Occallatibacter riparius: one gene and its partner. The protein of the gene in region 2 binds, or shares a complex with, the protein of the main gene of each other region. Links are inferred from orthologs where the notes say so. Each region holds a gene or a part of one and is shown on either strand. Other genes may lie near its edges.

The links.
Region 1: the proteins of trxB (region 2) and trxA are in contact, whole or in part, in a crystal structure (PDB 1F6M), measured with the Escherichia coli proteins. The link is inferred for Occallatibacter riparius from one-to-one orthologs.

What each region holds. Positions count from the first base shown.
Region 1 is NZ_CP093313.1:5,124,591-5,127,715, reverse strand. The notes cover bases 6-2,815. They hold trxA (thioredoxin), read right to left. Parts: upstream 1,672-2,815; coding sequence 1,339-1,671; downstream 6-1,338. Other genes in these bases: thrB (homoserine kinase), read right to left, coding at 2,037-2,815; MOP44_RS20885 ((R)-mandelonitrile lyase), read left to right, coding at 846-1,244; MOP44_RS20890 (aldo/keto reductase), read left to right, coding at 6-810. In the rest of the region: more of MOP44_RS20890, read left to right, coding at 1-5; more of thrB, read right to left, coding at 2,816-2,963; thrC (threonine synthase), read right to left, coding at 2,960-3,125. UniProt on the Escherichia coli protein: Participates in various redox reactions through the reversible oxidation of its active center dithiol to a disulfide and catalyzes dithiol-disulfide exchange reactions.
Region 2 is NZ_CP093313.1:3,838,489-3,841,754, forward strand. Bases 245-3,195 are described here. They hold trxB (thioredoxin-disulfide reductase), read right to left. Parts: upstream 2,219-3,195; coding sequence 1,271-2,218; downstream 245-1,270. Other genes in these bases: MOP44_RS15555 (YggS family pyridoxal phosphate-dependent enzyme), read right to left, coding at 245-504; MOP44_RS15560 (DUF4188 domain-containing protein), read right to left, coding at 676-1,179; MOP44_RS15570 (allantoinase), read left to right, coding at 2,352-2,552; MOP44_RS15575 (META domain-containing protein), read right to left, coding at 2,556-3,047; MOP44_RS15580 (ATP-binding protein), read right to left, coding at 3,125-3,195. Outside these bases: more of MOP44_RS15555, read right to left, coding at 1-244; more of MOP44_RS15580, read right to left, coding at 3,196-3,266.

The DNA of each region.
Region 1 (3,125 bases), 1.3 Mb from region 2 along the record:
GAAGAACTGGTCGGCGAAGCACTGGAACCGTACAAGGGGAAGGTCGCTATCGCCACCAAGTTCGGATTCAATCTGAACCCGGACGGAAGCCCGGGATGGCAAGGGCTCAACAGCCGTCCCGAACGCATTCGCCGGGTCGCGGAGAATTCGCTGAAGCGGCTGCGCGTGGATGTGATCGAGCTGTTTTATCAGCATCGCGTCGATCCCGATGTGCCCATTGAAGATGTCGCCGGTACGGTGAAGGACTTGATTACGGAAGGCAAGGTGAAGCACTTCGGCATGTCGGAAGCGGGTGCGCAGACCGTGCGCCGCGCCCATGCAGTGCAGCCCGTGACGACTGTGCAGAACGAGTACTCTCTGTGGTTCCGGCGGCCCGAAGAGGAACTGATTCCTATGCTGGAGGAACTCGGCATCGGTCTCGTGCCGTACAGCCCGCTCGGCAAAGGCTTCCTCACTGGAAAGATGGACGCGTCTACCGAACTCGGCAGCGACGACTTCCGCAGCCGGCTGCCGCGGTTCCAGGCCGAAGCCCGCAAGAATAACCAGGCAGTGGTTGACCTGCTGGCGCGCATTGGCAGCGAGAAAGGCGCAACTCCCGCGCAGATCGCACTGGCCTGGCTTCTGGCGCAGAAGCCGTGGATCGTTCCGATTCCCGGAACGACCAAGCTGCACCGGCTCGAGGAAAATATCGGAGCAGTGAACATCGAGCTCACGCCCGAAGACCTGCGTGAAATCGACGAAGCTGCCGCGAAAATCAAGATCCAGGGCGAACGTTATCCAGAAGCGCTTGAGAAGATGACTGGCCTGTAAAAGACGGCCGCCACGAACCGCATAGGAGACGATCCATGGAGATCAAACCCGCAGGCACGCAGCCCTCCGGCAAAGGGCCAGCCGACTGGTTCACCGGCACGGTCCGGATCGATCCGCTCTTCACGGCACCTGAGCCAGCGCGTGCGGCTGGCGCCAGCGTCACCTTTGAGCCCGGCGCGCGCACGGCGTGGCACACGCATCCACTCGGCCAGACACTCATCGTCACCGCCGGCTGCGGCCACGCGCAGAAATGGGGCGAACCCATCCAGGAGATCCATCCTGGCGACGTCGTCTGGTTCGCGCCCGGCGAGAAGCACTGGCACGGTGCCGCTCCCACCACCTCCGTGACCCACATCGCTATTCAAGAGAAGCTCGATGGCAAAATGGTCGACTGGCTGGAGCACGTAACCGACGAGCAGTACGAGCCCGCCTAAGGCCCGCCTGACACCCATCAGAGCCTAGACGCAGCAAAGCCCGGCAGCGGCCGGGCTTTACGCTTCGCCTGGATTCAGACTTATCCGACGGGGCTTATCCGATGATCTTCTGGACCTTCTCTTCGATCACGTCCTGTCCAACGTAGCCCACGATCTGGTCGGCGACCTTGCCGCCCTTGAAGAACAGCAGCGCGGGGATGCCGCGAATGCCGTATCGCGAAGGCGTGGCGCCGTTCTGGTCCACGTTCACCTTGGTCACCTTCAGCTTGCCCGCGTAGGTCTCCGCCACCTTGTCGACGGCGGGCGCAATCATCTTGCAGGGCCCGCACCAGCCCGCCCAGAAATCCACCAGAACCGGCTGCTCGCTCTTCAACACTTCCTGATCAAAGCTCGCATCCGTCACTTCCAAAACGCCCACTCCAGCCATGCTCCTCCTTGCTGATACTGCACCGGTTCAGTGTAACCCTGCAGCCTGCTCTTATGGGATGCCGCAGCCTGTTGGAAAGTCGCACCGGCGTGGCGGAGCGTGGACACTGCCAGGTTCCAAAATTAAAGCGCCCGGATTCCATCAGGAATCACGGGCGCTAGAGCAGCCCTCCCCCAGAACTGCCCACGAACGAGACTTTAAGTTTTCTGAACTAGAAAAACAAGCAATCTTAGGTAATCTTTTGAGTAATCACCTATGGGGTATTTGCATTTTGGATACTACTGAATCCGCGCTCTTTAACCGAACTTCATACAGCAATCCGCCAGCGAAGTTGCTCAGAGCCGCGATGCTTCGGGGCTGAAAACTCAAGCATGTACGCCGGTCTCGACCACCGTTCCCTGAGATTCAAACCTGCACAAAAGCAATTCAGGCCGCTGAATCTCCTGCATAGCATCGAAGATGACGCGGAAAGCCCCTGCGACACTGCGCTCGCCATTCACGATGGCCAGTACTGCCGGCCCGGCGCCGCTCAGCGCAACTCCCAGAATGCCTTCCTGCCCGGCCAAAGGCAGCAACTTTGGTAACTGCGGGCAGATCGCAGAGCGGTACGGCTGATGCACCCGGTCCGTCATTGCGGCTTTCAGCAGCTCTCCCCTGCCCTGCGCAAAGGCGAGGCCGAGCATGGCCACACCCTGCAGATTGATCACCACGTCGGTGCGCGCATAGATGGCCGGAAGCACCGCACGCGCCTTGCTGGTGGCCAGTGGCTCAGTGGGCAACACTACTATCGCGCGCCAGTCCTCCGGCGGAGTCACCCGAGCAACGTGAACTTCCCCGCCCTGCGTGCCCGAAGCGACGAATCCGCCCAGCCAGCAGGCAGCGGCATTGTCAGGATGGCCCTCGAGCTCGGACGCCTCAGCCAGAACGCGGTCACTGGACCAGCCCAGGCTACCGAAGTGATTCGCCAGCACAATCGCGGCGAGGCGCCCGGCTGCCGAAGAGCCGCAGCCCATGCCGAGCGGGATCTCGTTTTCCATTCGGATGGCCAGGGGCGTCGCTGGCCTGCCCTCGCGCTCCAACAGGGTGCGATAGAGTTCGATGACTAGGTTGTCCTCGAGCGCCCCGCAGCGTTCCGCATCGCGGCCCGTGGCGGCGATCGAGAACGCCGCCGCAGGCTCTGCCTCCACCGTCAGGTGAAAGTCCAGCGCCACCGCGGCCGTGTCGAACCCCGGCCCTAGATTCGCCGAGGTCGCCGGCAGCCGTACCCGGATCCTGTCGGCGGTCTGGCTCATGCCGGCACGTCCTTCATGGCGGCCAGCACTGCGCTCGGGGTCGCATCCACCACGCGCGCGTTGCGCCGCAAGCCGTCAATCACAGCTTCGTGCCCTGCAGCCTCTTCGGGCCGCAGGAGCGTTCCGCGATGGAAGTCGATGGTGTAATCGGCATCCTTCAGC
Region 2 (3,266 bases):
AAGGCCCGGGAGGGTTTCCAGCAGAGCGGCAGCTTCAGAGGATTCAGGATCGATGCCTGCCTTGGTTTCCTCCTCGCTCAGCTTCACTTCGATGAGGACGGGTAGCCGCTTGTGGAGCTTAGCCGCAGCTTCATTGAGTCGTTCTGCGAGGCGGAGGGAGTCGAGGGAGTCAATGGCGTCGAAGAGCTCAGCGGCTTTGGCGGCCTTGTTCGACTGCAGGTGGCCAATTAGGTGCACAAGAATGGGCGTGTCGGATGCGGCAGTAGCGCCATTGACACGCAAGGGAGCGAGCTCAGCCGATTTGCCCGCGAACTCCTGCACCCGATTCTCGCCGAAACTACGCAGGCCGAGACGAGCTGCTTCGAGGATGGTCGAGGCTGGATAGGTTTTGGAGACGGCCATCAGCTCCACTTCGCTGCGCTTGCGACCGGCGCGGCGGCAGGCGTCATGAATGGCAGATTCGATGCGCTCGAGGTTTTCGCGAAGTTGAGCTTGTTCGATCAAGAGTTCATTCTAGCTGTTGCATGGTGGTGGGATAGGTCAGGGCTTCGCCCTTTCGTCCCGGAGGCACGACATGAAAATAGCCCAGGAGAAGCGCGCAGCGCGCACTCCTGGGTAACCGGTTGCCTCAAATTTCCCGCGTGCCGTAGGTACGCGAAGATCCAGCGGCGCCCGTTACTTTTCAACCAGATTGGAATCCGTACGTTCCGAACTCTGCATCCGCCCGTAGGCGCTGTCCAAGCGCCCGGTGACGGGCGTGTGTGCAACTCCGGCGGCGAGGCCGAAGCGCGGCATGTTCACGTAGACGGCTTCGTGGTTTCCGGGCTGGACGACGAAAGTTTCGTGCCAAATGCCTACCGCTCCGTTGTTCCCAATCGCGCGATTGAAAGCAGCCCACGCGGGGAGGTGCAAGCCTTCCTTCATCTTGGCGTAGGAGTGCAGGTGCTCGAAGCTGCGCCAGTATTGAATGTTGACGACGCCGCGCCAGTAGAGCGCGGTTTCTACATGCAGGAGGCCAAGCTCGGGACGCTTTTTCAGCTCGGCAATCATCGGCGGCATGGCTTTGGCCACCTGCATCCACTTGCCGAATTGGAAGAAGCGGTTCACGCGCATGCCGATGAGGAAGACCACGAACGGCTCATCGGTGCGGGCGGTATAGCGGCCGGGGAAGATCGGCATTCGAACCTCCGGATTCAGCTCTGAGCCTATAGCCACCAGCCGATAGCGAACTCACGGCAGCTGCAAGCTACTGGCTCCCAATTACAAGCTGTTAGCGGCCGTGCTCTTCCAGGTACTTCTCCACTTCCAGCGCAGCCATGCAGCCGGTACCCGCTGCAGTGATGGCTTGGCGGTAGCGGCGGTCCTGCACGTCGCCGCAGGCGTAGACGCCGGGGACCACGACTCCCTTGTGTGTGGTGAATACGTTGTTCAGCGTGAGGACGTAGCCTTCGGGGTCGAGATCAATCTGGCCGTGGAAAGCCTTGGCATTCGGCTCGTGACCGATGCCCAGGAACATGCCGCTGACCGGCAGAACCGAGCGGGTGCCGGTGACTACGTCTTTGAGCGCTAGGCCTTTGACTTGGTTGTCGTCCACGCCGAGGACTTCTTCGACGATGACGTTGGTGCGGAGCTCGATATTCGGGTGGGCCATGGCGCGCTCGAGCATGATCTTGCTGGCGCGGAAGGTCTCGCGACGGTGCAGCAGGTAGACCTTGCTGGCGAAACGGGTGAGGAAGAGAGCCTCCTCCATGGCGGAGTCGCCGCCGCCAATGACCGCGATCTCAAGTCCGCGGAAGAAGAACCCGTCACACGTGGCGCAGCTTGAAACGCCGTGGCCGATGAGGGCCTGCTCGCTCTGGAGCCCGAGCCACCGCGCGCTGGCGCCTGAAGCAATGATCAGTGAGCGCGTGTGGATCTCGCCGATCGATGTCTTCAGCTTGAACGGGTGCGCGTGCACATCGACGGAGTTGAGGTGGGCCACCTGGAACTCGGCGCCGAAGCGCTGGGCCTGCTTCTTCATGTTGTCGATGAGCTCGGGCCCCTGGATTCCCTCCGGCCAGCCCGGGAAGTTTTCGACCAGGGTGGTGATGGAGAGCTGTCCGCCGGGCTCGTGGCCTTCAAGGACGAGCGGCTTGAGGTTGGCGCGGGCGGCGTAGATGGCCGCAGTGAGGCCGGCGCAGCCGGAGCCGATGATGACGGTGTCGCGAGTTTCGATCATTCCGAATTTCCAGTTCGAGGTTCAGGTTCGATTGTAGCCGGGCGGAACGGGAGTATCCCGGACGTCGCGACAGATTAGAAAACCCTCATCCGTGAGGATTCCCTCATCTGCCCCCGCTATTAAGATGAAGCACATGGCGAATCTGACTCTTGTGTACGGATTGCGGCTGCTTCCCGAAGGCGAAGTGAAGCAGGTTCACGACGCCACCCTCGAGCTGGTGAACGGGAACGAGGCGCATGTGACGATGCATGTGCTGGAGGGCTCGCGCGAGCAGATCGAGGCGCAGCTCAAGCAGAGCCTCGACGCGTTCTTCGACTTCTACCCCGAGATCTGAAGCTTAGTGTGCCTGCTCAAACTCGTAGGTGCCGCCGTCGGCCATCACTGCCAAAAACAGGTGGCCATCAGCGAAATGGTAGGAACGCACGTTGCCCCAGTCCTTTGTCAGACGACTGGTGAGGTCGGCTGCCGGGCACATCGCGCGCGTAAGGGCTAGGGGACCGAACTCAAGTTGTCCTGGTTGCGGTGCCTTCCAGGTTCCGCGCCCGCGATTGCAGTCGATCCGCACGGTGACGCTGCCATCCGCGGCGAAGGAGACCTGGTATTTGGATCGGTCGAGGGCCGTGAGCACTTTTCCGTTGCCGCCCACGAATTTAACGAGCTGCCAGCTTGTGCCGGCGGGCCCGGGCTGGGTAGCTTCCACCGGGATAGCCCGTGCGCTGACATCCATCTTTTTGGCCGCAGCGGGAGCTTCCTGGGTAAATGCTGTGGTGAGAGCAAAGGCAACGAAAAACGCGAGGAGACCCAGGATGCGCAAAGGCATCAGTGTCATGGTTCCTCCGTGAAATGCCGCCATGGTAAGCCGCAATCGGAGGGGAAACTACCGTAAGAATTACCAGCGCCAGCGGTCTAATGGACTTGGGCTGCTGTGCTCCTTTGTCGGGGCGTGTCGGTCGGGCGTTTGACCCGCAGATTGTCGAGCGCGTAATCGATGTAGCGTGATTCCATGCGCGGCGGCTGCTCCATGAAGCGGCAGGTGGCCACGATCTGG